3 regions of the Salinithrix halophila genome follow, and region 2 is predicted to be linked to each of the others. Evidence: riboswitches for the same ligand, from Rfam matches in the RefSeq annotation. Region 2 holds a riboswitch; each other region holds the start of a gene.

Region 1 (9,980 bases), on a different contig from region 2:
CCTGTGTTCCCCATCCCGCAACCGGTAACGGCGAGGAAGGTGCACAACATGACGTGAACAAGTCTTATTTTGGTTGCTTTCATATCGGGTCTCCTTTTTACGTGCTTATCTATGTCCTGTTCTTTTGGGCCCGATTTTATGTGCGCCTTCGATCTTTTTTTCGTGAAAAGAATTTGTACCGGATTTCTGTAGGGATCAATGTCCTCTTTTCTTAACGCCACCATGTTGGTAGGATTTATAGAGAAAAGGGGAGGGGGAAGGGCGATAGAAACCGAACCGCCTGTACCAATCTATCAGACTCCCCGGGTGTCCGGGATTTTTAGAATCACCGACCCATAAGGAGGAATTCTCGTGTTCAAAAATTGGTTGAAGAAAAAGAACAAAGAACTCACTTTAACAGCGCCGATGTCAGGGAAGGGGGTACCGATTGCCGACGTTCCGGATCCGGTTTTTTCCGGGAAAATGATGGGGGACGGGATGGCTGTCGATCCTTCGGAGGGCATCTTGACCTCCCCGGTGGATGGGGAAGTGGTCCAACTTTTCCACACAGCCCATGCTATCGGGATCCGGACGAAAGAAGGAGTGGAATTGCTTCTTCACATTGGACTGGAGACCGTCTCCATGGAAGGGGAGGGATTCACGGCCCGCGTGGCAGTCGGCGATAAAGTGAAGACGGGCCAGCCCCTGATTGAGTTTGATCTGGAAAAGGTACGAGAAATAGCGGCCAGTACCGTTACTCCCGTGGTCATTACCAATATGGATCATGTGGAACAGCTAGAGACGCTCGTATCCGGAGAGGTCCAATCTGGAGAGCCGATGCTGAAGGTAATTCTGAAGTGACTGGGTAAAAAAACCCCGCCATAAAAGGCGGGGTTTTTCCGTGGGCGATCAACGGTCCTTTGACGGGTTTTATCGTTTGCGGCGGCGTCCGCCGCCGGTGCCACCGCGTTGGCGTTGGTTTCCTTTTTGGTAGCGTCCGCCCGGTTTTTTCCCGCGGAAACCTGGGGATTCTTCAGACAGACGGACCGGGGTAGTGTCCGGTTCCCGGGTCAACAGTTTTAGAGCAGCTGCTAGTAAGGTAACGGAATCGGTTTCCTGCAGCAGCTCTTCGGCCAACTCTTTATAGGGCTGGTAGCCGCCTTGTTCGACAAGGCTCATCAGCCTTTCCATCGTTAGTCGCTGCTGTCCTTCCATTGCGGCAGTTACGGAGGGAATTGGCTGACGTGCCATCTTCTTCTTGGTGATCCGTTCGATCGACTTGAGGTGACCGATTTCCCGTGATGTGACGAAGGTGACGGCCAACCCTTCATTCCCAGCCCGTCCCGTCCGACCAATCCGATGTACGTAGCTTTCCGGATCCTGGGGGATGTCAAAGTTATAGACATGGGTTACACCGCTGATATCGAGGCCACGAGCCGCCACGTCCGTCGCTACCAGAATGTCGATCGTTCCTTCCTTGAACTGACGCATAACCGTATCCCGCCGCGCCTGGGTAAGGTCACCGTGGATGCCTTCTGCGGAGTACCCCCGCTTATTAAGCCCCTCTGCCAGTTCGTCGACTCGCCTTTTTGTCCGACCGAAAACAATCGCGAGGTCCGGTGATTGGATGTCCAGCAGGCGGCAGAGGATATCGAACTTGTGCCGTTGGGGGACTTCCATGTACTGTTGTTGGATGTTGGGCATGGTCACTTCTTTCGCTTTCACCCGGATTAACTCGGGATCCTTCATAAACGAAGTGGCCAAGCGGCGGATCGGTTCGGGCATGGTGGCGGAAAAGAGAAGGGTCTGGCGGGTTTCCGGCACCTGTTTCAGAATTTCTTCGATATCATCGATGAAACCCATGTTGAGCATCTCGTCCGCTTCATCCAGCACTGCTAGTTTCACATGATCCATGCGAATGGTCCGACGGCGAAGGTGATCCAAGAAACGCCCCGGTGTTCCAACAATGATATGAGGCCGTTTCTTCAAGGAACGGATCTGTCGGTTGATGTCTTGGCCACCGTAAACAGGCAGGGTGCGAATCCCTTTGAATTGCCCAATCTTATTCAATTCCTCCGCCACCTGAACGGCCAGTTCCCGCGTCGGGGTGATGACGATTCCTTGGACTTTGTCTTGTTCCGTATCAGCTTTCTCCACCAATGGGATACCGAAAGCAGCTGTTTTCCCAGTCCCGGTCTGAGCTTGTCCAATCAAGTCTTTTCCGTTCAGCGCCACGGGAAGAGCTTGGGCCTGGATCGGGGTAGCCTCTTCAAACCCCATGTCGCTGATGGCCCGAACGACCTGGTGATCCAATTCTAATTCATAAAAGGTGATCAATCGCTTAAACTCCTTTTTTCGCCCCATGAAGGGGACGGATGATTTTTCGACTTTAATAGACGTCATTCCTATTGTTGACCTATCCCATCATAACCAGTCCCCCGATATAGCGAAAGCTCTTTTTGAAAAAAGGTTCGTGCTTTTCTTTCCAGGAAAGGTATTCGGTCCATGTGTTTAATTCCGCTTTCTGGAAAAAGAGGGTGTACCTACAGATCCAGTAAAAGTTCCTCCAGGTATCTGCCGGTTGACAATTGCGTTGGAATTCCCTATAGTTAAGAAAATTGGCGGTTTATAACCGAACAAAATTATAGGATTCTCTTATCGAGAGTGGTGGAGGGACTGGCCCGATGAAGCCCGGCAACCTACCCCGCGAAGTCGCGGCGGTGTGGTGCCAATTCCTGCAGAGAAATTCTCTGGCGGATGAGAGAGGGTACAGTACACTCAACCTTTCATCGACAGAGATGAAAGGTTTTTTGATTATCAAAAGGGATGGTGGATATGGCTCAGACACTGGAAAAGAAGAAGCCGCTTGTACAGCGATTGGAAGAGAAAATCCTCATCCTGGACGGGGCGATGGGGACCCAATTACAGGAAGCAAACCTTTCCCCGGAAGACTTCGGGGGGGAAGAATATGACGGCTGTAACGAAAATCTCAACCTGACCCGCCCCGATGTGATCCGTCGCATCCACGAAAATTATCTGGAGGCAGGGGCCGACATCATTGAAACCAATACGTTCGGTGCCACGGCCCTTGTCTTGGCGGAGTATGGTCTTGAGGAGAAGGCGCTAGAGATCAACCGGGTGGCGGCACAATTGGCTGTGGAAGCCGTGAGGAAGTATTCCACACCGGAACATCCCCGCTACGCCGCCGGTGCACTGGGGCCAACGACCAAGACCCTATCTGTTACCGGAGGGACCACCTTCGATGAGCTGATTGATAACTACCAGGAACAGACGGTGGGACTGATTGAGGGGGGAGTCGATGCACTCCTGTTGGAGACTTCCCAGGATACGCTCAATGTGAAGGCGGCTGGCATCGGGATCCGACAGGCTTTTGAACAAACGAGTACAAATCTTCCTCTGCTGATCTCTGGAACGATCGAACCGATGGGGACGATGCTGGCGGGGCAGAATGTAGAGGCTTTTTACCTCTCCATTCAGCATTTGAAACCTCTTACTGTTGGACTCAACTGCGCTACGGGCCCCGAATTTATGCGAGATCATCTCCGGACATTGGCCGGTATGGCCGAATGCGGGGTTAGTTGTTATCCCAACGCGGGCTTGCCTGATGAGGATGGCAACTACCATGAAACCCCTCGGGGGCTGGCGCAAAAACTGGCTGGATTTGCGGATCAGGGTTGGCTGAATATGGCCGGCGGCTGTTGTGGGACGACTCCGGAACACATCCGAGCACTGTCAGAGGCATTGGCAGAGAAATCTCCTCGCCGGCGAAGCGTCGAGCCGCTCACCGCGGTATCAGGGATTGAGCCCCTTTACCTAGAGGCGGACAACCGACCGGTGCTGGTCGGGGAGAGGACCAACGTGATCGGGTCGAAGAAATTTCGAGATCTGATCAAGGAAGGGAAGTATGAGGACGCATCGGAAATCGCCCGCCGTCAGGTAAAAGGGGGCGCCCAGGTTATCGATGTCTGCCTTGCCGACCCGGATCGGGACGAAGCCGAGGATATGGTGAAATTCCTCGATTTTGCCGTTCGCAAGGTAAAGGTGCCTTTGATGATCGATTCCACCGACCATGAAGTGATTGAACAATCCCTGAAGTACTCCCAGGGAAAAGCGATCATCAACTCGATCAACCTGGAGGACGGGGAGGAGCGCTTCACCGAGGTGGTTCCCCTCATTCATCGGTACGGAGCCGCTGTCGTCGTCGGTACCATCGATGAAGAAGGGATGGCTGTCAAAGCGGATAAGAAGCTGGCTGTAGCCAAGCGTTCCTATGATTTGTTGGTGAATAAATACGGTATTCCGGCTGAGGACATCATCTTTGATCCACTCGTCTTCCCCGTGGGCACCGGTGACCAGGCATATATCGGATCTGCGGCAGAGACGGTGGAGGGGATCCGGCGTATCAAAAAGGAGTTGCCTGCCTGTCAGACGATCCTTGGGGTTTCCAATGTCTCCTTCGGCTTACCCTTGGCGGGCCGGGAGGTATTAAACGCCGTTTATCTCTATCATTGCACTCGAGCCGGTCTCGACTATGCGATCGTTAATACAGAGAAACTGGAACGCTATGCTTCCATTCCTGATGAAGAACGGCAGCAGGCGGAACACTTTTTGTTTGAAACGACCCAGGAAAATTACGATTCCGTGCTGGCGGATTTTGCTGCCTTTTACCGGGGAAAAAAGAGTGCCCCCAAAGAGCCCGTCGCTGATCTTCCCTTGGAGGAGCGGTTGGCCCGCTATGTGGTGGAGGGAAGCAAGGACGGCTTAATCACCGATTTGGATGAGGCCCTCGCTAAATATGATGATCCCTTGGAGATCATTAACGGACCGTTGATGACCGGGATGGATGAGGTAGGACGCCTCTTCAACGATAACCAACTCATCGTGGCTGAGGTGTTGCAGAGCGCCGAGGTGATGAAGGCCTCCGTTGCCCACCTGGAGCCCTATATGGAGAAAGCCTCCACGGAGAGCAAGGGTAAGATTGTTCTGGCGACCGTGAAGGGGGATGTCCATGATATCGGTAAAAACCTGGTGGAGATCATCCTCTCCAACAATGGATACCAGGTGATTAACCTGGGGATCAAAGTACCGCCGGAGCAACTGATCGAAGCTTGTCGCCGAGAAAAGCCCGACGTGGTGGGCCTATCCGGCCTCCTTGTCAAATCGGCACAACAGATGGTATTAACCGCCCAGGATATGAAGGCGGCCAGTATCGACTTGCCGATTATGGTGGGAGGAGCGGCACTTACACGCAAATTCACGACTAACCGGATCGCTACCCAGTATGATGGACCCGTCCTTTATGCCAAGGACGCCATGAACGGTCTGGAACTGGCGAATCGACTTCGGGATGCCGACAAGAGGCAGCAGCTGATCGATGAGCTGCGCCGGAACCGAGAAGCCTCCCTAAAGGCAGCAGAAGCGAAAAAGCAGGAGCAGGGAGGTGGGGGCACGGCTGTTATAACACCTGTTCGCTCCGCAGTGGATAGGGAGGCCCCCGTTTACCAGCCACCGGACTTTAAACGGCACATCCTGCGGGATTATCCAGTGAGTCACCTCCTTCCCTATGTGAACCAGCAAATGCTGCTTGGCAAGCATTTGGGTCTGAAGGGGAATGTGAGTACCCTCCTCGCTGAGGGGGACAGAAAGGCCCTGGAGCTCAAAGGGGAGATGGACGCACTTGTTGAGGAACTGACACGGGAGAAGAAAATCTGCGCTGATGGGATGTACCGCTTTTTCCCTGCTCAGGCGGATGGGGATTCGATTCATATCTATGATCCGGAGCACCCAGGAGAAAAAGTGCTGACCACGTTTACGTTTCCCCGCCAGACGAAAGATCCCCACTTGTGCCTAGCCGATTTCCTTCGCCCGGTGGAGTCCGGGGTGATGGATTATGTAGGTTTTCTGACTGTGACCGCGGGTAAGGGTGTGCGCGAACTGTCTGAAGGATGGAAAGAGACCGGAGATTATCTGCGCTCCCATATGGTGCAGGCCTTCGCTCTCGAACTGGCGGAATCCTTTGCAGAACGAATCCACCATGTCATGCGGGATGCCTGGGGCTTCCCGGATCCGCTGGATATGACCATGCAGCAGCGTTTCGGTGCCCGTTATCAGGGGATCCGGGTCTCTTTCGGCTATCCTGCTTGCCCCGACCTGGAGGATCAGGCCAAACTGTTTCAGTTGCTGGAGCCGGAGGCGATCGGGGTGCGCTTGACCGAGGGCTTCATGATGGAGCCTGAGGCATCGGTGTCGGCGATGGTCTTTGCCCATCCGGAAGGACGTTATTTCAACGCGGTTTAAGGGAGGAGAAGATGATGCGAGAGAAACCGGATCTGAGGTCCGTCTTGTCCCGTTCTATCCTGGTCGGTGACGGGGCGATGTCCACCTACCTGTATCAGCAGGGGATTCCGGTGGGGGTGTCTGCGGAAGAACTCTGCCTTTCCCGTCCGGATTGGATCGAAGAAGTCCATCGCCGTTATTATGAATCCGGCGCCCGTGTAATCGAAACCAACACATACGGGGCTAACAGGGAGCGTCTCGCTCGTTACGGCATGGAGGGAAAGCTAACCCGTATCAATCGGGAAGCTGTCCATATCGCCCGCCGTGGGGCGGGGGCGGATGCTTACGTCGTCGGGGCGGTGGGCTCCATCAACGCTGGGCGCGTCCCCAACTATGACCGGGCGGAATACCGGGACATGTATGAGGAACAAACAACGGCACTCCTGTATGCGGGAGTGGAAGGGATTGTATTGGAGACCTTCCTCGACTTGGAGGAACTATTGCTTGCTCTGGAGACCATCCGTCCTCTAACCGATGCTCCGATCTTTTGCAATGTAGCCATGATCGAAGTAGGGCGCACCCGGGACGGTCACCTTCTGTCGGAGGCATTTCGTGAGCTGAAGAAAGCAGGAGCGGACGGAGTCGGTCTCAACTGTCGCCTGGGTCCCCTGGAGCTGGAACGGGCCCTGGATAATACAGTCGTGCCGGAGGAGGTGTGGTTGTCGGTCTTTCCTAATGCGGGCCGTCTGGGCCATACCGACGGGGAGTTCCACTATAAATCCACTCCCGATTACTTTGGGGAACGAGCCCTCTCTCTACGGAAGCAGGGGGTTAACTTGATCGGCGGTTGCTGTGGCACAACACCGGCACACATCGAAAGGGTGGCCCGGAGCCTGGAAGGGTTGGAACCACTCCCTCGTGTCAACCCGGAGCAGCCGTCAGAACCAGAACCGGGGCCCCGCGCCCGTCTACAGGTACGGTCCCGGCCAACCGTGGTGGAAAAGGTGAAAAAAGAGACCACGGTGATCATCGAATTCGACTCGCCCAAGGATTTGGATATCTCCGAATACCTAATCGGTGCGGAGGAACTGAACCGAGCCGGAGCGGATGCGATTACTCTGGCAGACAACTCCATGGCGACCACCCGTATGAGCAACATGGCACTCGGCTCGATTATGAAACACCAGACCGGGGCAGAGCCCTTAGTTCATATTACCTGCCGTGACCGAAACCTGATTGGTCAGCAATCCCACCTGATGGGATTGCACGCTCTCGGTATCGACCAGATCCTGGTGGTGACGGGGGACCCGACCCGGATCGGAGATCTGCCCGGAGCCAGCTCCATCTATGATGTCAATTCCTTTGATCTGATCCGGATGGTGAAGCAACTGAACGAAGGCATATCCTTCTCTGGTAAACCGCTGAAGCAGAAGGCCCGATTTGTCGTCGGGGCGGCCTTTAACCCCAACGTTTCAAGGATGGAACCGGCAATTCGGCGTCTGGAGAAGAAAGTGGAAGCGGGGGCGGACTTTATCATGACGCAGCCTGTTTACGATAGCGAATCCATCCGTCGTGTCTCAGAAGCGACCCGTCATATCGGTATTCCTGTCTTTATCGGAATCATGCCCCTCACCAGCCACCGGAATGCTCTTTTTCTCCATAATGAATTGCCCGGAGTGAAAATTCCCCCGCCCGTCATGGCGCAGATGGAAGGGAAAAAAGGGCCGGAAGCCCGGGAAATCGGTGTTTCACAAGCTAAGGAACTCTTGGATGAAGCGGTGAAGCACTTTAATGGGATCTATCTGATCACTCCCTTTCATTATTGGCGGATGACGGCTGAATTGACCCAATATATTCGAGAAAAGGAACGGACTCTCCAAGCGGTTAACCAGTAAGGGATTCCCATTCACACCATCAAAAAACCCGCCTCTAATGGCGGTTTTTTTAATGCTGCTTCACAACTTTCTGATTGAAAATCATTCTCAATCAAGGTAAGATGGAGGCAGGAGTTAGTGAGAATGATTTTCAATGGAGGGAGCTGAACGGGTTGCCTCATATTCTTTTAATATTCGCCAGTATGTCCGGCAACACGGAAGAAATGGCGGAAGCTGTTGCAGACGGTATACGGGGTGCAGGGGGACGCGTGACGTTGAAAGCGGTGGAGGATACGAATCCCTCAGAGATGGCGGCATATGACGGCCTTCTGCTCGGTTCCTATACCTGGGGGGATGGAGACCTTCCTTACGAGTTTGAGGATTTTGTCGATGAAATAGAGGAGGGGTTGGATCTCAAAGGAGTACCCTCAGCAGTCTTCGGTTCAGGGGATACCGCCTACCCGTTGTTCTGTGCGGCTGTGGATACGTTGGAAAACCTTCTCCAAAAATATGGGGCACAGATCCTGCAACCAGGGATCAAGGTGGAACTGAGCCCGGAAGAAGAGGAGCTGGAGGCTTGCCGACAGCTAGGGGCTAATCTGATCCGGGCGGTTTCCGCCTCGATGAAGGGATGAGCGTGATGGGTACAACCCTGGAATTGTCCGACAAATCCATCGAACAGCTGGCTCGTTGTACATGTACCCGGTGCCGATATCGGATCGTGAGGGGAGAGGAGAGAAAATCCCACTGGAGAGATCAGGTGCAGGAGAGTATCGATCGTATTATCGGGGCATATGAAAACCTTCCGGTGAAAACCCGATCTGCCGAGACTGTTCTGCGATTGGTCCAGAACCATTGGGTGCGGGATTTTCGACGGTTTCCTTCAGCCCAACATTATGCTCTTACCTGCGTAAAGGTAACAGACCATATCATGCAGTTTCTGAAGGAAGATCGGGTAGTGCCACCGCCTCTTTTCACCATGAAAGAGGTTCGGGCAGAGGTGAAGGAATTAGGGTTGGGGGTGAAGGGTTGTTTCCACCGGGTGGAATGGGACGGAATTCATTGTCGGATTGTCCGTTATACGGTAGACGGACATGAAGAGGCGGTTCGTTCATTCTTTCATATGGCGGTTGTTCTGGCGGTGTGCTCTTTCGGGATCACGCCGCAAGTGGTGGAGGTACGTTCCCTTCTCTGTGGAAACCGACAAGTATTTACCACCAGGGAAAATGCATTCCAGGCTTCCCTCGATTATCTGCAGTTGATCCGGCAGAGCTTGCTGCCGGAAGAAGCGATGGCTCATCACTCGGTGGTCAGCTGATTCTTCATGTTGTCGGTAAAAATATTTGGAACGATCTAGGTCCTTTTCCTTATTTGCATGAAAGAGGGGGTTTTTCTCTGTACAATCCGGCTTTCAAAGAGGTATCTTGATACCAGTACACCACGTCCGCAAGGGAGGTGGGTTTATGGAAGGCCCGGGTTGGCTCGAAGAAGCGCTCATCTTTTTCATGTTGATCATTTCAATTGCTTTGATGGTTCTCTATATTCGGGAACGTGGGAAAAACCATCGAAAATAACCCTAGCCGCAACAAGAAAGCCCCCCTGGCGGGAGGCACCGGTTAGTTTGAATCCTGTCTGATCAGCATCCGAATCGATGGGAACTTTCGCCATAGCGACCTGAACTGGAACTTTCGTATTTTGGATAGTGGCCTCCGCAATGGTGCATGTGCCGTTTCATCCACTTGCGCTCATATTTGCGGTGGCACTTTTCCATGTATCGGTAGTAATGCATCATATGGGGGTTCATGTGGGGGTTCATGTAGCCGCCGAATC
Region 2 (9,980 bases):
GGGTTATGAGGAATGTTCCTCTCCTGAATATACCTCCAGACCTCGTCGGAAGTACGATAGGCTAGCGGATTAATCTTAACCAGCCCGAATTGGTGATCCCACTCCACCACCTCCGCCTTCCCCCGACTGGGAGCCTGTTCACGCCGGATACCTGTAATCCAGGCCGTGCGGCCTTTCAAGAAACGGCGCAAAGGCTCGACCTTCCGTACCAGACAGCAGGAATGAGGCTCTCGCTTCCATAGTTCATCGCCCCACAGTTGGGCCTGACGTTCCAACGTATATGCAGGGGTAACACGGATAAAAGAGACTCCACAGGAACCCGCCAAACGGTCCCGGGTCTCATAGGTCTCCGGAAATAACAGATCCGTATCCAAATAAAAGATCGGGACGGTTTGCTCCGGATCGATCCGGGAGAGACGGTAAACCAGGGAGACATCTTCATAACCGAAGCTGCAAGCCAACGCCATCTCCGATCCGAACTCCCCCACCGCCCACTTCAGGATCGAGTCAGGATCTGCTTCTTTTAGCCGGATTGCCGCTTCGGCTACCTGTTCCCGGCTCCATTCCGCCGCCTTGGCGTCATTTCCGGACTTGGTTTCTTCGAACATCAACGATCCCCCCTCCCCTCCTTCCATATTCTGAAAACGCCCAACCGGTCACCCCGTTTCACAAAAAAGGACGCTGTCAAATCAGTTTATGGTGCTTCTGAACATCTGAGTATACAGACAGGCAAAACCGCCCCTATACAGGGACGGTTTTTTTTAGGCTTCAGACTTGAACCTCAGCAGGTTCTCGCCAAGGGCTGCACCGACTTTCCAAGCGCGTGCCATGGCTTGCTTTAAAATGTCTTCCACCTTGTCGGGATATTGATTCATGCCTTCAACGTGAATCGTCTCCACATCGCTGATACCGAGAAAATTGAGCAAGGTGGTCAGGTAACGACCACTGAAGTCCATCGCGTCAGCGGGCGCCTGGCTGTAAACACCACCGGTCGCATGAATGTGAACAGCTCTTTTTCCCTGAAGCAGTCCTACCGGTCCCGCCTCTGTATATTGGAAGGTCTTTCCGGCGATACAGACGGTGTCAATGTACGCTTTCAGCACCGGAGGAAGGCTGAAGTTCCACATCGGGGAAACGAAGACATAGCGGTCGGCGGAGATAAATTGATCCGTCAATTCTGCGATACGGGAAACCTTTGACCGTTCCTCCCCAGTGAGCGAATCAAAGGAGGCACCAGCCGCCAGCTTTCCCCAGGCCGCCATCACATCAGCATCCAGGAAAGGAATCTCCTCACGGTATAAGTCCAGGTGAGTGATTGGATCCTTCGGATGGTTTTCCCGGTAGGCACGGATCAGTTGGCTCCCTGTTTTCAGACCGTAAGAGTCCGCTTCCGCTTTCGGATTAGCGGTAATATAGAGCAATTTACCCATGAGATCTCACCCTTTTTTCGTATTTGGATTTAACTATACATTATATTGTCGCTTACATATTTAAAGTTAATTCAACCACTTACCTTTGTCAAGTGGTTTTTCTCTGGCCCCAGGTATTTGGTACAATGAGAATGATGGATATTTCCCATTCCACAAAAAAGGAGCCTGGATATGGAATTGGTTGTCTATCTGGCTGGACAGATTCATGACGATTGGCGCCAACAACTGCGGCAAAAAGCGGAAGAGCGAGGTCTTCCACTTATCTTTAAAGGCCCCCAAGAAGATCACGACCGCTCAGACTCCATCGGCGAACGAATCAAAGGAGAACAGCCAAATAAGGAATATCGGGATCACACAGCATCCGAGGTGAACAACCTTCGCACCCGAATTTGGATGGAAAAAGCCGATGTCGTCCTCGCCTTGTTTGGGGATCAATACCGTCAGTGGAATACCGCCCTGGACGCCGGTGCTGCCATTCAGGCAGGAAAACCCCTGATCTTGGTTCGTCCCGCGGAACTGATCCACCCCCTGAAAGAACTTGCCCAGCGGGCTCAGGTGGTGGTAGAATCTCCTGAACAGGCCCTAGATGCCCTTGCTTATGTTTTGGAGTAATTCCCTATATACAAAAAGGCCGCCGGATCCTCTACGAGTCCGGCGGCCTGTCCTTTTCCCATCAAAAAAACGCGGCATCTCCTAGAGCCGCGCTCTCACTCCTCGTGACCTAAGGTGGCGGGTTGATTATCGAAAACGATATAATCAACGTCGAGATTATAGAGAACGGTATCCTTCCCAGTCTGTTGATCCCGCACCAGCATAAAATCTCTTCCCACCTGCCGTAGAACACCGGTAAATACCTTGGCATTCCACTGAGGGTTATTTTCGAAAGTCATGTAGACCGTGATCAACTTGCCGATGTTTCTCGACATCAGATCCTCACTGTAATACCTCGTTCGCTGCTGCTGGGACGTAAACCCGCCGTAGGCGGCCATTCCCGGCTGGTTCCAGTACAATTCAACCCCTCCTTAATAGACTCTGGGACATTCTCCTGGCGATGGGTGATAAAAGCAGTGGCTTTTGTAACGTCCACTGTGCGTCTGGTTAAACCAGGTAGCCGGGCAATTCCCTGGCGGCCTGAAGAACCAGAGAGAATACCGACCTGGGTCAAAACGGGCTCCATCAACCACTCGCTGAGCTAGGCGAATCTCCCGACTCCGTGCCTGTTTGTAGAAATAGGGGCGCTGCACCGCCTCAAACCCGCCCGGGGATTGGAAAATCATGTCCCGCAGTGAACGTAGGGCATCAAAATCGAGGCAATCAGAACGAACTCGGTTCACCCCCACATTTCCCACGAGCAACATCCCCAGTTCGCCGTCCCCTTCCGCCTCCGCCCTCATCAACCTCGCCAGGAGCTTAATATCTTTGCTGTTCGTCTTAATGACGGCCATCGAACCACCTCGCAGGATAAACTTATTCACCTACCAGGTAAAAAAGAAGCAATAAAAAAACCGGCAGGTCGCCGGTAAAGAGCATCTGTCAGACCCGGTACGCGACCCGTCCGTTGACAATAGTCATGACCGCGCGGGCTTCCAAGAGGGTATCCGGTTCCCCGCTGAGAAGATCCCGATCAAAAACGGAAAGGTCTGCCCATTTACCCGGACCAACCGTACCCCGTTCCCTCTCTTCCCCAACACTGCGGGCACCTCCTACGGTAAAGAGACGGAGTGCTTCCAGGAGGGTGATCTTTTGCTCCGGGAGCCAGCCGGGATGCTCCGGATCCGATGGATCCCGGCGGGTGACGGCGGCGTGGATTCCCAGCAAGGGATCGATCGGCTCAATCGGGGCATCGCTTCCGCCTCCGCAAGGAATCCCCGCTTCCAACAGAGTACGCCAAGCGTAAGCGAAGGAAAGCCGCTCATTCCCCACCCGTTCGGTGATCCAAGGAAAATCGCTGACCACGAATCGGGGCTGGATATCGAGGACCATTGGTAACCGTTGCAGGCGCTCCATCAAGCCCCGGTTAAGAATCTGAGCGTGGATCAGCCGATCAGGCATAAACCGGCCTGAAAGAGGGATGGCCTCCAGCGCCCGAACCACCTGTTCCGCTGCCCCGTCCCCAATGGCATGAACCGCGACAGGCATCCCGTGTTCTCGGGCTTCTCGCACCAGCCCATTCATTTCCTCCCCCGTGTGGATAGCCATCCCGCAAGTGGAAGGGTCATCGGTATACGGCTCAGCCAACCACGCGGTCCGACCACCGATGGAACCGTCGGCAAAGATCTTCGCGGCACCGATTCGAAACCATTCATCCCCATCCCCGGCGGTTAGGCCGGCATCCCTCAATTCTTCCAAGAAGGGATGGTAAATTAAATGGTGGGTGCGAAGAAGGGTCCCCTCCTGAGTCAACTCCCGATATATTCGGGTTAAGTCCCTTACACTTCCTGCATCCCTCAGGTCTTCAGTGTGCACGGCGGTCAGCCCTCTGGCCAGAGCCCCCGATGCAGCTGTGCGGGCCAGCTCCTTTTTCTCCGCAAACGTGAGGGGCGGAAGAGCTTCCCGGAAAGGCAAGGAAGCATTCTCATAGACAAGACCGTTCAGCTGACCCCGAGCATCCCGGCCGAAAGCTCCTTCAGCGGGATCTGGTGCATCCAGTGTAAGGCCCGCCGCCTCGATCGCCCGGGAATTGACCGCCTGGACATGGTAACAAACCCGGGTCAGCATCACCGGGTGACCGGGGGCGACCCGATCCAGTTCCTCCCGCGTCAGAGGCGTCCCTTCCATCATCCTGTTTTCGTCCCAGTTTAACCCCAGCACCCATTGGCCCGACGGTGTTCTCTCCACCCGTTCCCGTAAAGCCTGAAGCACCCCTTCCTTGGAAGTAAGACCCGTAAAGTCCAACAGAGACAGTTTCATGCCATAAGCCATCAAGTGGAGGTGATTATCCGTCAGCCCCGGGCAAGCAAATCCTCCTTCCAGATCGATGATTTCCACTGCTGGACGACCAAACTGAAGGAGGATCTCTTTGGTCGACCCTAGACCCCGAATCCGTCCCCCCTCGGTGTAAACGGCTTCCACGAAAGGTCTCTCCTTCTCCAGCGTAACAATACGGCCATTGGCAAAAATCCGTTTCTCCATGGCTGAACCCTTTCTGCTCTCAAAATTGTGGTGATTGGATTGGATACCAGCTTTCCCCCATCGTATTCTTCCTCTCCGCCGGAAACAACCCTCTCTTCCGAAGCCCCACCGCTACTGGATCATCCAGTAGGTGGTAAAATCATTATTCGATGTTTTAGCCTAGCGATGTTGGTGGTACATAAAGAGTAGGTTTTATTAAATCGATGTTTAGGAGGGCTTTCCCATTTTCCAACAAACAGATGTAATGAATCAACTAGTGATCCCGATGGCGGCCGATTTTCTCCTATTTGTCTTAAAAGCCGGGGTGATCACCCTCTTGGCCACCTGGTTTTTCAAAAAAACCATCGTTCCGTTACTGAATAAAAGAGAAACGCAAACCACACCCGAATAAGCGATAAACCCCCTCATCGGAGGGGGTTTTCCCTTTTTACTGGTTCTTCCGTTCCAGTAAGGTAACACTTTCTACCTGAGAGGTTTGGGGAAACATGTCCACCGGCTGAACGGAACGGATGGCATATCCGCCTCTTGCCAGTCGGTTACAGTCTTTTGCCAGCGTAGAAGGATTGCAGGAAACATAGACGAACCGGGGCACTTCCGCTCGGAGCAGAGCGTCCATAAAATCCTCTCCAAGCCCGGTACGTGGCGGGTCTGCTACGACCACATCCGGTCGAAAGCCTTGATCCGCCCAACGGGGCAGAAGTTCTTCCGCGGCTCCCAGAACATATTCCGCATGGTCGATCCTGTTCATAGCGGCATTCTCCCGTGCATCAGTGATCGCTTCCGGCACGATATCCATCCCGATGACGCGTGCCGCATGGCCTGCCAGCCATAGACCGATCGTTCCCGCACCGCAATAGGCATCGACTACCGTCTCCCTACCGCTCAGTCCTGCGACGTTCAACACCGTATCATAGAGGCGTACGGTCTGGGACGGATTCAATTGGAAGAAGGCGGGAGCCGACAAACGGAAGGTAAGCTTTCCTAGCCCTTCGGTAATCTTTTCTTCTCCCCATAAAACACGGCTTTTTTCCCCAAAGACCAGCGAGGTACGATGAGGGTTGTGGTTAACGATGAAACTGGACACCCCTGGCAACCGTCGGTGCAGTTCTTTGACCAGTGCATCTTCTTTAGGCAACGGATCCTCCCGGCTAATCAAGACCAGTTGCGCCTCCTTCGTAGCTATACCGACCCTTACTACTAGATGGCGGACGGCCCCCCTGTGCTTTTTCTCGTTGTATAAGGGAATAGACAGATCTTGCAGCACTTGCCGAACGATATCCAGTATCCGGTCCGTTTCCGGATGTTGAACCAAACACCCCTTCATATCCACGAGATGATGGGATCCGGGGGTATACATCCCCATCACCACTCCACCCGCCTGACGACGTACGGGCAATTGAGCCTTGTTGCGGTAAGTCCAAGGTTCTTCCATGCCGATGGTCTCCCGGATCGTCGGCATTTCCTGCTTTGCATATCGGGAGAAGGCCTCCTCCACCAGTTCTCGTTTCAACCTCAGTTGCATGGGATAGTCGATATGCTGAAGCTGGCACCCGCCACATTGTTGGTAGATGGGGCAGGGGGGCTTTACCCGATGAGAGGAAGGCTTCTTGAGTCGAAGGATCTCCCCCCGAGCATATTTCTTTTGAACCTCGGTAATACGGGTGGTTACATACTCTCCTGGGATCGCTCCATCGACGAATACAACCTGCTTCCGGTAAAATCCCACTCCCTCCCCGTTGATTCCGAGGCGGCGGATCGGCAAGCCGATCACTTCTCCCTTTTTTAGTTGCATTGGGCTCATGAGTCATCCTCTTCTTATCGTTAAAAGTCGCTTGTCCTATTGTACCTGAAGAGAAGAGGATTCCCAAATGCGCTTTTAGAGCAGGAGTTTTAGCGAAAAAAAACGAAAGGGAGTGGGATGAGAGAGGAGGACGATGATGGCTGGTGAAACTCGACAACACGAATCCATGATCGCCACGGAAGTCCTGGAGACGATCGCCGCCGTGGCAGCCATGGAAACGAAAGGTGTAACCGGAATGAGTGGCGGGCTAGTCGACGGCGTAACCCGGCGGTTCAGTCGGGGGGATCACCCCATGGGAGTCGAAGTACGCAGCGACGAAGGGAAAGTGACCCTTCACTTGCGGGTGACCGTAGCCTATGGGGAAAATATTCCCGAAGTAGGGAACCGCGCCATATATAGAGTGTCAGAGGCAATCCGCGACATGACCGGCATCCGGCCGGATGATATCCGCCTTCGTGTTGAAGGAGTGACTCTTCCAGAGGAACAGGAAGAGTCGACGGAGAATGAGGAATAACATCCGACGGAGACGGGTATAAAACCTATACCGTTGCGCTAGTCCCCCCATATAAACCCGGCCAGGCCGGGTTCTTTTTTATAATCGGGCGCTTATACCGCGCTCCCCGCTTCCAGCCTCACCGCTTCCTCCACGGTCGAGCTGCCGTGAACGGGACGGTCAGTGAGACAGGAAACCTCCAGACCCAACTCCGCCAGTAGAACACCCCGATAGAGGGGATCCCAACGGCGTAGGATGAAGGCAACACCACTCCCATCGGTGACGCGGGAGATGCCGGTTTCTCCGACGGGGAGCCCAATGGCCTGCAGACGGCGTTTCAACCCTTCAGCATCTCCCTCATCCAAATGCTGTGCCGTCTCCAAATAGATGAAGCGGCTACCACCTGAATGTTGGGAGGGAAGAAGCAGCGTTTCTTCAGAAGGGATGAATTTGGATGGCGGCAAACAGTAAAGATTACACAAATCCTCCACGACTGCACTCGCAGTCGGCTCTTCCCCCGCTCCTTGACCGACAAGCGTGATATCCTGAACCACATCCGCCTCCAAATGGATCGCATTGTAGATGCCGTCCACCGAGGATAGGGAATGGGTGAGAGGAAGGAGGGCCGGGCCCACTGCGAGAGAGACGGGCCCTTTTTCTCCGTACTGCTCCCCTCGGGCCAAAAGCTTAACAGCGTAGCCCAACCGTCGAGCGAGAACCAGCTCCCCAGGGGTGATCTCTCGAATACCTTCTCGGGGTATCTCGGTGACAGGTACTTCCGCATCAAAGGAGAGGCGGGCAAGGATAGCCAGTTTATAGGCCGCATCAAAGCCGTCGACATCGGAGGTGGGGTCTGCTTCCGCGTATCCGAGTTTCTGTGCCTCCGCCAGCACTTCATCGAAGGGAGTACCCTTCGATGCCATCTCGGTCAGGATGTAGTTCGTGGTCCCGTTCAAGATACCGGTGATGCGGTGGATCCGGTTGGATTTCAGTAAATGCCGCATTGTGCCTAACACGGGAATACCGCCCCCCACACTGGCTTCGTAGAGAAGCTGGACTCCTCGGCTTCTGGCTAGCCGTTCCAGCTCGCTCCCATGCTTGGCGAGTAATTCTTTGTTGGCGGTGACCACATGGCACCCCGCCTCAAAGGCACGCTCAATAAAGCTGCGTGCTGGTTCTAAGCCACCAATCGCCTCCACCACTACCTGAATCCCAGCCTCCAGCACCTGTTGAAAATCGGTTGTGAGCAGCGATTGGGCATCCTCCGCCTGCCTTTTTTTGTCCGGATCCTGGACGAGTATTTTTTTCACTTCGAACAAGGTATCCGTCCGTTTTAGGATGACATCCTGGTTGCTCTTCAGTGCCTTGAAGACACCTGTTCCGACGGTCCCCATGCCCAATAGGCCCACACCGATCCGTTCCACTTCCATTCCCCCTTCTGATAATAAAAAAAGCCCCCTCGGATAAGGAGGGGACTGTCCGTTTACCGGCTAAGCCGGGTTCCCGCTCCTTATCTCTCAGCGCTTACACGCTGCAGGATTTGGCACCATGTCTACAGACGTCACTCAATGACCTGCAGACGGGTTGCCGGGTTTCATCGGGCCAGTCCCTCCACCACTCTGGATAAGAAATCGCATATATCCATCCGTTTTCAATTGTAATTAGTCAATATTATGGTACAGGGTGAACCTTTCTGTCAAATGGTTTTTTTTCCTAAACCGGCAGCGGGCGAACGTTCAGCCACGCGGTTTCTCAGTACACCCAAACCGTCGATGGACAACTCCACCGTATCTCCTGGCTCCAACCACGGGTGAACCTTCGTCCCCAGTTCTAGGATGCATCCGGTCCCTACTGTCCCCGAGCCGATCAGATCCCCCGGGTATAGCGTACAATCCCGCGAAGCCCGCTCTACCATGTCAGCGAAGGAGAATGTCAGGTCGACGGTATTGCCCCGGGACAACTCCCGTCCGTTGACACGGGCAGTCATGGTCAGGTCCCAACGGTCATTCTGGCGCCGGCTTTCCAGCTCATCCTTCGTTACCAGCCAGGGGCCGACAGACGTAGCGAAATCCTTCCCTTTAGCAGGTCCCAGGCCCACTTTCATCTCTCGGGCCTGCAGGTCCCTGGCGCTCCAGTCGTTCAGGATCATAAAACCGATGATATAGTCCCCCGCTTTCTCCGCCGGGATATCCCGCCCTTCCCGGCCAATTACACAAGCTATTTCCAGCTCATAGTCGAGAGCACGGGTGTCACGGGGCCGAACAACCTCCTCGTCCGGCCCGAGGATCGAATGGGGGTTGGAAAAGTAAAAGGCCGGAAATTCATACCACTCGGGAACCATATCCAGCCCCCTCCGGGCCCGGGCCGTTTTTACATGTTGCTCAAAAGCGTAGAAATCCCGAAAAGAGCGCGGATTGGGCAGAGGAGCCGCTAACCGGACTTCGGCAAGAGATAAGGCGACTGGTTCCCCTTCCACCTTCAATGCTGCTGGATCCCTGCCAGATACCGCATCGACCGTCCGGCTCAATTCAGACATCCCTTCTTCCCCCGCCTCCAGTAGTTCCCTCATCGACAAAGGAAGAACGCGAGAAATAGGCACACCCTGCTCCAGGGCTGCCCACTCCTGGGCAAACCCGATATCCACAACGTAGTCCCCTTCGATCCATCCCACCCGTCCCCCGGCTGGTTCACCGAAGGTACTGACGGTCAGTTCCGTATCTTTGATGATATAGGTCACTAATTTCATCCCATGCCTCCTTAAAGCCTGGCTTGGGTGGCAAACCCCCACGCCGGTGATTCTTAAGGTTTACATTCGCCGGTATTTAGAGCCAACCCTTTTTCCCATACTAAAAAGCCCTCCCGTATGGAAGGGATTTTGGGACTACAAGACGGAGTCCAGGACAGCCTCACGGCGAATCCGCAGGCTTTCATGGACGATTCGGTCCGCCGCTTCCGGGGAGGCCAATTCCTCCAAGCGGCGTGCCATCGTCCTCCGTTCCTCCGGGTGAGCCAGTAAAGCGGCTGCCTCTTTACAAACCGTTTCTGGACGGACAGTGAGGGCACCTCCATTCCGGATTAGATAATCCCGGTTGGCCTCTTCTTGGCCGGGTAGCGCATCGAAAAG
Region 3 (9,980 bases), 310 kb from region 2:
GAGGAGTTGTGGCAGGATCTCGGGTTTACGTCCAGTGTGCACGAGGAGCCCTGGCCTTCCTATGAAGAGAAGGCCCTGGTTCTGGATGAGGTAGAGATCGCTGTCCAGGTGAATGGAAAAGTTCGTCACAAGGCCGTGGTTCCGGCTCAAGCGGATAAGGCTGCGATCGAATCGATGGTGATGAACGAGGAAAAAGTGCAGGGTCTGATCGAAGGGAAAACCCTTCGCAAAGTGATTGTTGTTCCGGGGAAATTGGTGAACATCGTAGCCAATTGACCACTCCCCATGCGTAAACGCAGGGGATTCTTGGGTAATCTCCAGTAACCCAGAGAAATTGACCAAGCGAACCCCGTGGGCCCCACGGTTAAAAAAGCGTTTCGTTGCCATGTCTCAGGCTGAAATGATTGCTTGGTTTTCGCATGACATTCCAACCATTGAGGTACGCATAGCATTTTACATGCAAGACGATTGGCTTGCACAACCCCATATGCTATCCACTTTTCAAAGAGCAACTACTTTTAATTTAAACCATGGAACGTATGTTTGCAAATGAATTTTCCAAATTTGTCGTTCTAAGTATCCCCACAGGGGGATACCGAACGACGCTCGCTTTCATCCCCATAGATAAATCTAAGGGTTTTCCCGCTCGCAAAAAATTATAAACTTGGAATACCCAAACGCCTGCTTCCCAGCAGGCGTTTTTTTATAGAAAAAAGCGTCCACCCCGGCTGCGATATCCTCTGGAATGGACGCTTTCATGATATACTAAATTCATCCATCATTTGTAGGGATTCCTATCAAAGGTCGGAGGAACCAATCAGACTTTTTTTCCTGTACAAAGGGAGTGCTGTACTTGCTGAACATCTTCGTCATATTTAGCATGGGTGAGGCGGATAAGCCGGTTGAACACGGGTCCCACGTCCTGATCGAGGAGATTTAACCCTTCTCGGGTGATACCTCCGGGAACAGCTACCCGGTCTTGGAGGCTTTCCAGAGTAAATCCGCCTTCCGTCAGTAACCGTCCTAACCCGTGGGCCATCTGGGTGACCAGAGAACGGGCTGCCTCTGGCGGAATCTTTGTTTCCTCCACGGCAGCGTCGGCCAGTTTTTCCAGGAGGTTGGCCAGGAAGGCCGGGGAACAACTCGCCAAGTCCGAGGCGATGCGAGTGTGTCGCTCTTCGATGACGAGGGGGCGGCTGACGGTGGAGAAAAGATCCCATAGCATCTCCTGGTCTTCCTCTGTCAACCGGGAACCGGGAACAAACAAGGAGTTGCCGGAGAGGACGGCCTGGGTGATGCTGGGGATAATCTTGGCTACTTTGGCCGGTACCCATTCTTCCAGGTCTCGGATCATAACGGGACTGGTGATGGAGACCACGATCTGGTTGGGCCGGACCACATCTTTGATTTCCTCCAAGACGGCTCGGTATTCTTTCGGTTTGATGCACAAAAAAATACAAGGGGACTCTTCGGCGAGTTGTCGGTTGCTGTGGGCAACGCGGAGTCCAGGATGGTTTTTGGCGAGCAGTGCTGCTTTGGCCTTCGTCCGGTTGGCTGCGAGGATATCCGCAGGCTTCAATTTTCCAGCCTGGATAAAGGCTTCGATCAGGGTCCTGCCCATGCTGCCAGTGCCGATAAAACCGACCGTCATAACGTTTCCTCCTTCAAACCGATTCATGAACCGCTGTATGGTTATAGTTATGGGCCGGAAAGGGGGATTATGATGGTCGTGGACTTGATTTGCCCTGTGGGCCGGATGTGAGGAGATGGAAAAGGAAACAGCAGGGAGGGAAGCGTATGTGGGAAGAGGGTTGGACTCCGAGGGAGAAAAGACTGGCTGCCATCGCGGGGGTACTGGTCCTGGTTTTGGCAGGGGTGGTGTTTGCTGTCTGGCAGGGAGAAGAACCGGAGGCGGACGCCGATTGGTCGGCATACGAAGCCAAGCCGGTAAAACCCGCGCAAGAGAAGGAGAGTAAAAAGAAAAAGGAACCGGCTGAAGTGGTCGTTGATGTGAAGGGAGCGGTGAAAAAACCGGGAGTCTACCAGCTTGAACCGGGATCTCGGGTGCAGGATGCCGTTGAACGTGCAGGTGGACCCCATGCCAAGGCGGACATGGGACAAGTCAATTTGGCCCAACCGCTGTCCGACGGGATGGCTCTTGTGATCCCCGCCAAAGGGGAAAAAGCCGGGCCTCCTCCGCCGGGTTCGGTTTCTTCATCGCCAGGTCAGGCCTCCGCCAGCCAGGCTGGGGGCGCGATTAACCTTAATACGGCCGAAGCGGCAGATATGGAGCAACTGAATGGAATCGGCCCATCCAAAGCGGAAGCGATCATCCGCTACCGGGAGGAAAACGGCCCTTTCTCCTCTGTCGACCAGCTGACGGAAGTACCTGGCATCGGGGAGAAGACCTTGGAACAACTCCGGGACCAAGTGACCGTGCAATGACCGCTAACTTCCGATAGTCCTTTATTATCGGTAGTTAGGATTTTAGGTAAGAGGAACCAGACGATATTTACCGCTGGTGGATGTCAAAACGGCTCAAGAAGGAAAACGACATCGGAAGGTTATCGTTCATCGTGAAATTTTGTGTTGGATGATTTGAAAAACGTTTAGCCCTGATACGAACCGCTTTTTTACTACTCAGCCCGAATTGTTTTGTGTCTCCGAAAAAGGGGTATCTCATCCCTTTGTATAGGAAGTTATTCTATTTTACCCTTACTATAACTTGAGGGAGTGAGGTGAGTAAATGAGCCGAGTGATGGTGGGTGTGGATGTGGGCACCACGAGCACGAAGGCGTTATTATTCGATCCATCCGGGGTGGTTTTGGGACGAAAGCATGTGGAGTACCCCCTGTATACACCGACAACGGCGGTCGCGGAACAGGATCCGGATCAAATCTTCCAGGCGGTAGTGGATGCTGTCGGGGGAGTATTGAAAGAGAACAAGGTTCATCCCGAATCCGTTCAATTTGTTGCTTTCAGTGCGGCGATGCACAGTTTATTGGCGGTGGATCGGGCGGGGTATCCCCTGACACGTAGCATCACCTGGGCGGACAACCGAAGTGCGGAAGCGGCCCGTTGGATTCAGGAAGCGGGGGATGGCCACACTCTCTACCAGCGTACGGGTACTCCCATCCATGCAATGTCTCCGTTGAGTAAGTTGGTCTGGATGAAACGGTCCATGCCGGATATATGGGCGCGCGCTTACCGGTTTATCTCGTTGAAGGAGTATGTGTTCCATCGCTTGTTCGGTCAGTATGTGGTGGATCATTCGATCGCTTCGGCTACCGGGCTGTTTCATCTTTACCAACTGGATTGGGACGAGGAAGCGCTCGCTCTCGCAGGCGTGGAAAGGGAACAGCTGTCGAAACTGGTGCCTACCACCCATGTGTTGACGGGTTGCCATCCCAAGTGGGCTCAACAGCTGGGAATTCTGCCTACAACGCCTTTTGTGATTGGAGCGAGTGATGGTGTCCTATCCAATCTGGGGGTGGCGGCGATCGACCCTGGAGTGGTTGCGCTCACCATCGGTACCAGTGGAGCGATCCGCACCGTGACGGATCAACCGTCGACGGATCCGAAAGGGCGCACCTTCTGTTATGTTCTCACCCCAGATCACTGGGTTCTCGGAGGGCCTGTCAACAATGGTGGGGTGGTTCTTCGTTGGATTCGGGATGAATGGATGAAGGAGGAGGCAGCGCAAGCCAAGGCTGAAGGGAAGGATCCCTATGAACGCCTGATGGAGATGGCGGGTCGGATTCCAGCAGGCAGTGACGGTTTATTGTTCCATCCCTACTTGATGGGGGAGCGAGCCCCTTTGTGGAACGCCGATGCTCGTGGGTCGTTTTTTGGACTGGGAATGCATCATACAAAGGAACACCTGCTTCGAGCAGCCATGGAGGGCGTGCTTTTCAACCTGTATCAAGTGTTTCTAGCGCTCTGTGAACACACGGGAGAGCCGAAGCGAATTCACGCTACAGGGGGCTTTGCCCGCTCTGCGTTATGGCGGCAGATGTTGGCCGATATGTTTGGCATGGAAGTGAGGGTTCCAGAACAGGTGGAGAGTTCTTGCCTAGGAGCTGTCGTTCTCGGCATGAAGGCAACAGGAATGGCTGATTCGTTCCACCTTGTCAAAGAGTGGATAGGTACCACTCATTTCATTCGACCAGATCCGAAGTGTAGCCGGCTGTATGAAGAGTTAATGCCGATCTTTATTCGAGTGTCTCGGAAATATGAAGAAGAGTATCAAGCAATCGCTGCCTTTCAACGCCGCCATGCTCCAACGGAGAAGAGGGACTGATCTCTCTTTGTCCGGTTTTTTGAAAGCGCTTTAAAGGAGAGGATGTCATGAGTGCTACCGGCTTAATCGAAGTGACAATCCTGGGTATCACACTCCTTTGTATAACCTGCGTGATGGTTTAACCTTGTACCCGAGGTTTGCCCGGATCACATTCGGGCGGTTGTAAGCGGGTGGATTCCGCCAGCTTCATCAGGTAGTAGCATTCTTCCCTCGCCATGTGGTCGGCCATCAGAGGGGTGAGGGTGCCTAGGGTTTCCTTATCCATCCTCAGTTCCTCCAACTCCGCCAAAAACGTACGGAAGAGGAGGATTTCCAATTTCGTTTGCTGATTAAAACGCTGAAGTGCCGGGAAGTCTGGGAGGGACGTTCTGAGGTAACCCGCCAATTCAACGGCCTTGAGATAAAAATCTTCGAAGTGTCGCGTGAAGGAGCGGCTTTTCTGCTTCATCCGTTTTTCTACCAGATCCAATTCAGCGTCGATGGCTCCGGCATGTCCGGCTGCATCCAGAAGCCACAAGAGATGGTGATGAATCGGGTGTTGGATGGGAGGGATCTGTCCCTCTGTTAGATAATCGAAAATCCGGATGGCTTCATCGACTTCGCTCACCATATGGTTGATAAACGTAGGAGAAAGACCCAACAGGATTTTACCTGTCAAATGGCGCTGGAGCAGATGGAGTTTGAACTGACGGATTTCCCGTGCCTGCTGATTCACTTGACGGGACAGGGTGCGGAGATCCGTCTGGGGGTGAATGTGGGTTAACAAGGTATCAAAGATCGTGATGAAATGACGGGCTCTTTCCACTTCCTTCTTTTCTTCGGGGGAGAGTGAATCCCGGATAAATCGGGCATGATCTCCCAAGATCTGTAGCCAGAATCGGAGTTCGAAAACGGCTGTCTGTCTGTACTGGCTGTCCAAGCGAGCGCCTCCCTTCAACCTGCTTCTCAACCAAGGTATGAAGAAAGCGAAAATCTCATGCTGGATTCAATACATAAGATTTTCTCGTGCTGGACATCATGAAAGCATCTTTTTTCATGGTAGGTGAGATGATCGTGGTTATGGGAAAGGGGGGAGGATATTCCGTGGCCTCGGATGTCCTCTGCAAGCGCCTCTTCATCGCCAACGTCTGTATGATTGGGGAGTCCGGCGGAACATGGACCCTGGTGGACGCAGGGTTATCCCGAACCGCAGCCGAGATCATCCGTACAGCAGAGGAGCGATTTGGGAAGGGCTGCCGACCGCAAGCGATTATTCTGACCCATGGACATTTTGATCATGTCGGTGCTCTAGAAACCCTCATGCGCTATTGGGATGTTCCTGTTTATGCCCACGAAAGGGAGTTGCCTTATTTGACCGGACAATCCGACTATCTTCCCCCGGACTCCTCAGTCGGGGGCGGGTTGATGGCTCGGATGGCGCCGCTGTATCCCTATCGGGGAATTGATCTTGGAAGGCGGGTACAATCGCTCCCCCCGGATGGCAGTCTACCTACCCTTCTTGGCTGGCGATGGGTTCATACACCCGGGCATACAGAGGGACACATTGCCCTGTTTCGGGATGAAGATCGGGTGCTCATTGCGGGTGACGCCTTTACCACCGTCAAACAGGAATCCGCTTGGGCCGTCGTGACACAACGTCGGGAAGTCCATGGCCCGCCTGCCTATTTCACGAGTGATTGGGAAGAGGCTGGTCGATCTGTGAAAAAGCTTTATGGATTGAAACCCTTGGCTGTGGCCACCGGCCATGGTATTCCCATGCATGGCGGGGAATTGCTTCGTCAATTGGGGAGGCTAGCCGTCAACTTTGATCAGCTGGCTGTTCCCGATCAAGGCCGGTATGTGGGAAACGAGGCTAAACGATAGGAATCCTGCCTGTACAAGAGTGTGGTAGATGGCACGGGCATAGCAATGGGATGTTTGATAGGAGACGGAGTCGGTTATTTTATACACAAGGACGGAGCCATTGGAGTTAGAAATTTACCGATCTCAAAGGGAGTGAAAACCACTTGCTGAGAAACATCTTGATCATTATCGGAATTGTCGTTGTGGTATTATTCGTCATCCGAAATCTCTGATCGAGAGGAGCGATTGGCGTGGTACGTACCATCCTGATGGTGATCGGAGCTATTGCCTTAATCGTTGCGATTGCCAATGCCCTTTGAAGGAAATAAAAAACAAACCGGCACCCCTGAAAGGGAGCCGGTTTGTTTTTTGGTTGTTATTTCTGGAGAACGGAGCAAACCCGTTCGAGAGCCCAGTTCAGTTCCTCCTCGGTGATGATGAGGGGAGGAGCGAAGCGGATGGTATTTTCGTGTGTCTCTTTACATAGGAGGCCTGAATCGGCTAACGCTTCGCAGTAGGGACGGGCAGGTTCGTCGAGTTCCATCCCGATGAACAGTCCTTTGCCGCGGATCTCCTTGATGGCAGGATTTTGGATCTTCTGTAGTTCATCCATGAAGATCCGGCCCAAATCCCGAGAACGGGTGACGAGGTTTTCTTCTTCCAGCACTTCCAAGGCGGCGATGGAAACAGCGCAGGCAAGGGGGTTGCCGCCGAAGGTGGAGCCGTGGGAGCCGGGTTCGAAAACGCCGAGAACCTCTTCATTGGCAGCTACGGCCGAGATGGGCAAGACCCCTCCACCAAGGGCTTTCCCCATAATATACATGTCGGGCTTCACGCCTTCCCAGTCACAGGCGAAAAGTTGGCCCGTACGACCAAACCCTGTCTGTATCTCGTCCGCAACAAAGAGAACACGGTTCTCCTGGCAGATGGCGGCGGCTTCTTTCAGGAAGCCTTCGGGCGGTACAATGACGCCTGCCTCTCCTTGGATCGGTTCGACGAGGAAAGCAGCCGTGTGGGGAGTGATCGCCTGTTTCAGCGCTTCGGCGTCTCCATAGGGAATCACCTTGATTCCGGGCAGCATCGGGCCGAACCCGCGCTTATATTCTTCACTGGAGGAGAGGGAAACGGCGGCCATCGTACGACCGTGGAAATTTTCCTCGCAGACGATGATTTCAGCCTGGTCGGCAGGTACCTTTTTTACATCGTAGGCCCAGCGGCGTACTGCCTTGATTGCTGTTTCCACCGCTTCGGCTCCGGTGTTCATCGGAAGGACGAGATCTTTGCCTGTGAGGGCAGCGACACGTTCGTAAAATAGACCCAGTTGATCGTTGTGGAAGGCACGGGAAGTCAAGGTGACCTTTTCTGCCTGGTCCTTCAGTGCCCGGATCAATTTGGGATGGCAATGACCGTGGTTCAATGCCGAATAAGCGCTAAGCATATCCATATAGCGATTGCCGTCCGCGTCTTCTACCCAGACCCCCTCCGCTTTGGCGATGACGATAGGAAGGGGATGATAGTTGCGGGCACCATGTTGGTCGGTCAGATTGATGAGGGTTTGATTCTTAGACATCGGCTCCACTCCTTCGGGGGTTTGCTCGATCATGGCAGAAATATGATTGATAGCGGTATTCTCTCCTCAAATATAACACCGCCTGCCCCTGGTTCATAGGCTTCTGGGTAAAACGGATCAAAATGTATTCGCATACATAAATATGAATTCTGAAAACACCAGAGAAAGTGATCTTCGCGGCGGCTGACACACCGATGCAGGGGCGCGGAGCCGGATTTCCGACTTCGTGCCAGATGTCCCTCCCGCAATATGGGGTTAGTCCGCTCCGTCCCTTCCGACTCCAACCAGTAGCGTGATGCTGGTTGGATACTTGCTGAGTGGCTGGTGCCAACAGACTCTCTGCCGGAAACCGGTTTATTTTTTGCGATGTGGTGGAAGCACTTGTCAACAAGCTGATCTTCTTGAGTTTCGTGATTTCAAGGTTTTAATCGCCTTTTTTGGCTCTTGTTCCTTTTTGTGTGGGAAGGGTTGACGCCCCCGAAAGACCCCGGTATAATAAAACACAAGTTTCAGACGGAAATTAAATCAAGAATTCTTGTAACACTCTTATCAAGAGCGGCGGAGGGACGAGCCCGATGAAGCCCGGCAACCCCGGTTGAGACCGGAAGGTGCCAATTCTTGCAGAGACCTGCTGGTTTCTGAGAGATAAGAGGAGGGACTTGCGATCCAACCTCTTCTCTTGATAAAGGGAAGAGGTTTTTTATTGCTGAAGGAGCACGAATTTTCGGGAACTGAAGACGGGAGCGGATATGGTATGGAGGGTTGGATATGCATCAAGAGACAAAACTAGCGCAAATCGGAAAAAGCCGATGTCGTACCACGGGAGCGATCAGCTGTCCGGTCTATTACTCCACAGCTTATGAACATCCGGCATTGGGACAGTCGACGGGTTTTGATTATACCCGGACGGCCAACCCGACGCGAGTGGTTCTAGAGGAAGCGATCGCCGATCTGGAGGGAGGAGACAGAGGGTTTGCCTGTAGCTCCGGGATGGCCGCGATCCAGACGTTGATGGGACTTTTTTCCCGGGGAGATCATCTGATTGTTTCTTTGGATCTTTACGGAGGGACATACCGGCTGTTCGAGGAAGTGCTGACCCGTTACGGGCTCTCCTTCAGCTACGTCGATCTGCGGGATTTAGAAGCGATCCGGAAGGCGGCTTGTCCTGAAACCCGTGGGATTTTCATTGAGTCCCCCACCAACCCTCTGATGCGAGTAACCGATATCCAGGCCGTCTGCGAACTGGCCACGGCCCAGGGATGGCTCTCCATTGTGGATAATACCTTTATGACACCCTATTTTCAGCAACCGCTGGAGCTGGGAGCGGACTTGGTCGTTCACTCCGCGACCAAATACTTAGGAGGCCACAATGATGTCTTGGCAGGGCTGATTGTCAGCCGGGGCACAGAACTGTCGGAAAAAGTATTCGCCCTTCACAACTCTATCGGGGCGGTATTGGGGCCCCAGGATGCTTGGCTGTTGATGCGGGGAATGAAAACCCTGGCTCTGCGGATGGAGAAGCATCAGGAAAATGCTCTTGCCCTCACCCAGTTTCTGCGGGAACATCCGGCGGTAGAAGATGTTTTCTATCCGACACGCGACCCTCTGGATCGCAAGGTACAAGAAGCTCAAGCGAGGGGGTACGGCGGGATGCTTTCCTTCCGGTTGAAGGACTCCTCTTTGGTTCCGGAACTCTTGGCATCCTTGAAGCTAATCTCCTTCGCCGAAAGCCTGGGGGGCGTGGAAAGCTTGATTACGTACCCTTCCACTCAGACCCATGCGGACATTCCAGAAGCGATCCGGCACCGGGTAGGGGTTTGCGACAAACTGCTCCGCCTCTCTGTTGGGATCGAAAATCTGGGTGACTTGATTGACGACCTGTCCGGGGCGCTGAAGCAAGCAAGTATACAGACGTCTCTCTACTCCAAAGAGGAAAGGGTGTGACACGCGATGAAATTTGGAACGCGCCTTTTGCACAATGGGAATGAAATCGATCCGATAACCGGCGCTGCCAGCATACCGCTCTATCAGGCATCCACCTTTCATCAGGCGGACATCGATTCTCCCGGTGAGTTTGATTATGCCCGCTCGGGGAACCCGACTCGGCGGGCCTTGGAACAGACCATCGCTGAACTGGAGGGGGGGGCTGGAGGTTCAGCCTTTTCTTCCGGGATGGCCGCGATTTCCAGTGTCTTTTTCCTTTTCTCTTCTGGTGATCACCTCGTAGTTTCCAACGATTTGTATGGCGGTACGTTTCGGGTGTTGACC

The links. A riboswitch is a leader RNA that binds a small molecule or an ion and turns the genes downstream of it on or off. The one in region 2 is predicted to bind S-adenosylmethionine.
Region 1: linked by a shared signal. The riboswitch ahead of metH (methionine synthase) and the one ahead of ACFOUO_RS09695 (homoserine dehydrogenase) in region 2 are both predicted to bind S-adenosylmethionine.
Region 3: linked by a shared signal. The riboswitch ahead of ACFOUO_RS08115 (aminotransferase class I/II-fold pyridoxal phosphate-dependent enzyme) and the one ahead of ACFOUO_RS09695 (homoserine dehydrogenase) in region 2 are both predicted to bind S-adenosylmethionine.

What each region holds. Positions count from the first base shown of each region.
Region 1 covers NZ_JBHSAP010000015.1:391,668-401,647, forward strand. Annotated here, with positions in the region: gene ACFOUO_RS12145 (glycosyl hydrolase family 18 protein) at 1-83, opposite strand, end outside; gene ACFOUO_RS12150 (PTS sugar transporter subunit IIA) at 352-840, shown strand; partial or broken gene ACFOUO_RS12155 (DEAD/DEAH box helicase) at 913-2,316, opposite strand; SAM riboswitch class I at 2,632-2,743, shown strand; gene metH (methionine synthase) at 2,815-6,297, shown strand; gene ACFOUO_RS12165 (bifunctional homocysteine S-methyltransferase/methylenetetrahydrofolate reductase) at 6,309-8,171, shown strand; gene ACFOUO_RS12170 (flavodoxin) at 8,324-8,785, shown strand; gene ACFOUO_RS12175 (hypothetical protein) at 8,791-9,468, shown strand; gene ACFOUO_RS12180 (hypothetical protein) at 9,787-9,980, opposite strand, start outside.
Region 2 covers NZ_JBHSAP010000009.1:684,020-693,999, forward strand. Annotated here, with positions in the region: gene ACFOUO_RS09655 (phosphoadenylyl-sulfate reductase) at 1-608, opposite strand, end outside; gene ACFOUO_RS09660 (FMN-dependent NADH-azoreductase) at 762-1,430, opposite strand; gene ACFOUO_RS09665 (YtoQ family protein) at 1,602-2,042, shown strand; gene ACFOUO_RS09670 (spore coat protein GerQ) at 2,138-2,440, opposite strand; gene ACFOUO_RS09675 (cell wall hydrolase) at 2,453-2,875, opposite strand; gene ACFOUO_RS09680 (amidohydrolase) at 2,964-4,562, opposite strand; gene rlmD (23S rRNA (uracil(1939)-C(5))-methyltransferase RlmD) at 4,990-6,363, opposite strand; gene ACFOUO_RS09690 (Asp23/Gls24 family envelope stress response protein) at 6,500-6,877, shown strand; gene ACFOUO_RS09695 (homoserine dehydrogenase) at 6,970-8,280, opposite strand; SAM riboswitch class I at 8,364-8,486, opposite strand; gene ACFOUO_RS09700 (fumarylacetoacetate hydrolase family protein) at 8,553-9,602, opposite strand; gene ACFOUO_RS09705 (MGDG synthase family glycosyltransferase) at 9,738-9,980, opposite strand, start outside.
Region 3 covers NZ_JBHSAP010000009.1:374,975-384,954, reverse strand. Annotated here, with positions in the region: gene leuS (leucine--tRNA ligase) at 1-276, shown strand, start outside; gene comER (late competence protein ComER) at 818-1,651, opposite strand; gene ACFOUO_RS08140 (helix-hairpin-helix domain-containing protein) at 1,798-2,445, shown strand; gene gntK (gluconokinase) at 2,747-4,300, shown strand; gene ACFOUO_RS08130 (DUF2935 domain-containing protein) at 4,419-5,219, opposite strand; gene ACFOUO_RS08125 (MBL fold metallo-hydrolase) at 5,384-6,163, shown strand; gene ACFOUO_RS08120 (ornithine--oxo-acid transaminase) at 6,519-7,712, opposite strand; SAM riboswitch class I at 8,256-8,364, shown strand; gene ACFOUO_RS08115 (aminotransferase class I/II-fold pyridoxal phosphate-dependent enzyme) at 8,481-9,656, shown strand; gene ACFOUO_RS08110 (aminotransferase class I/II-fold pyridoxal phosphate-dependent enzyme) at 9,663-9,980, shown strand, end outside.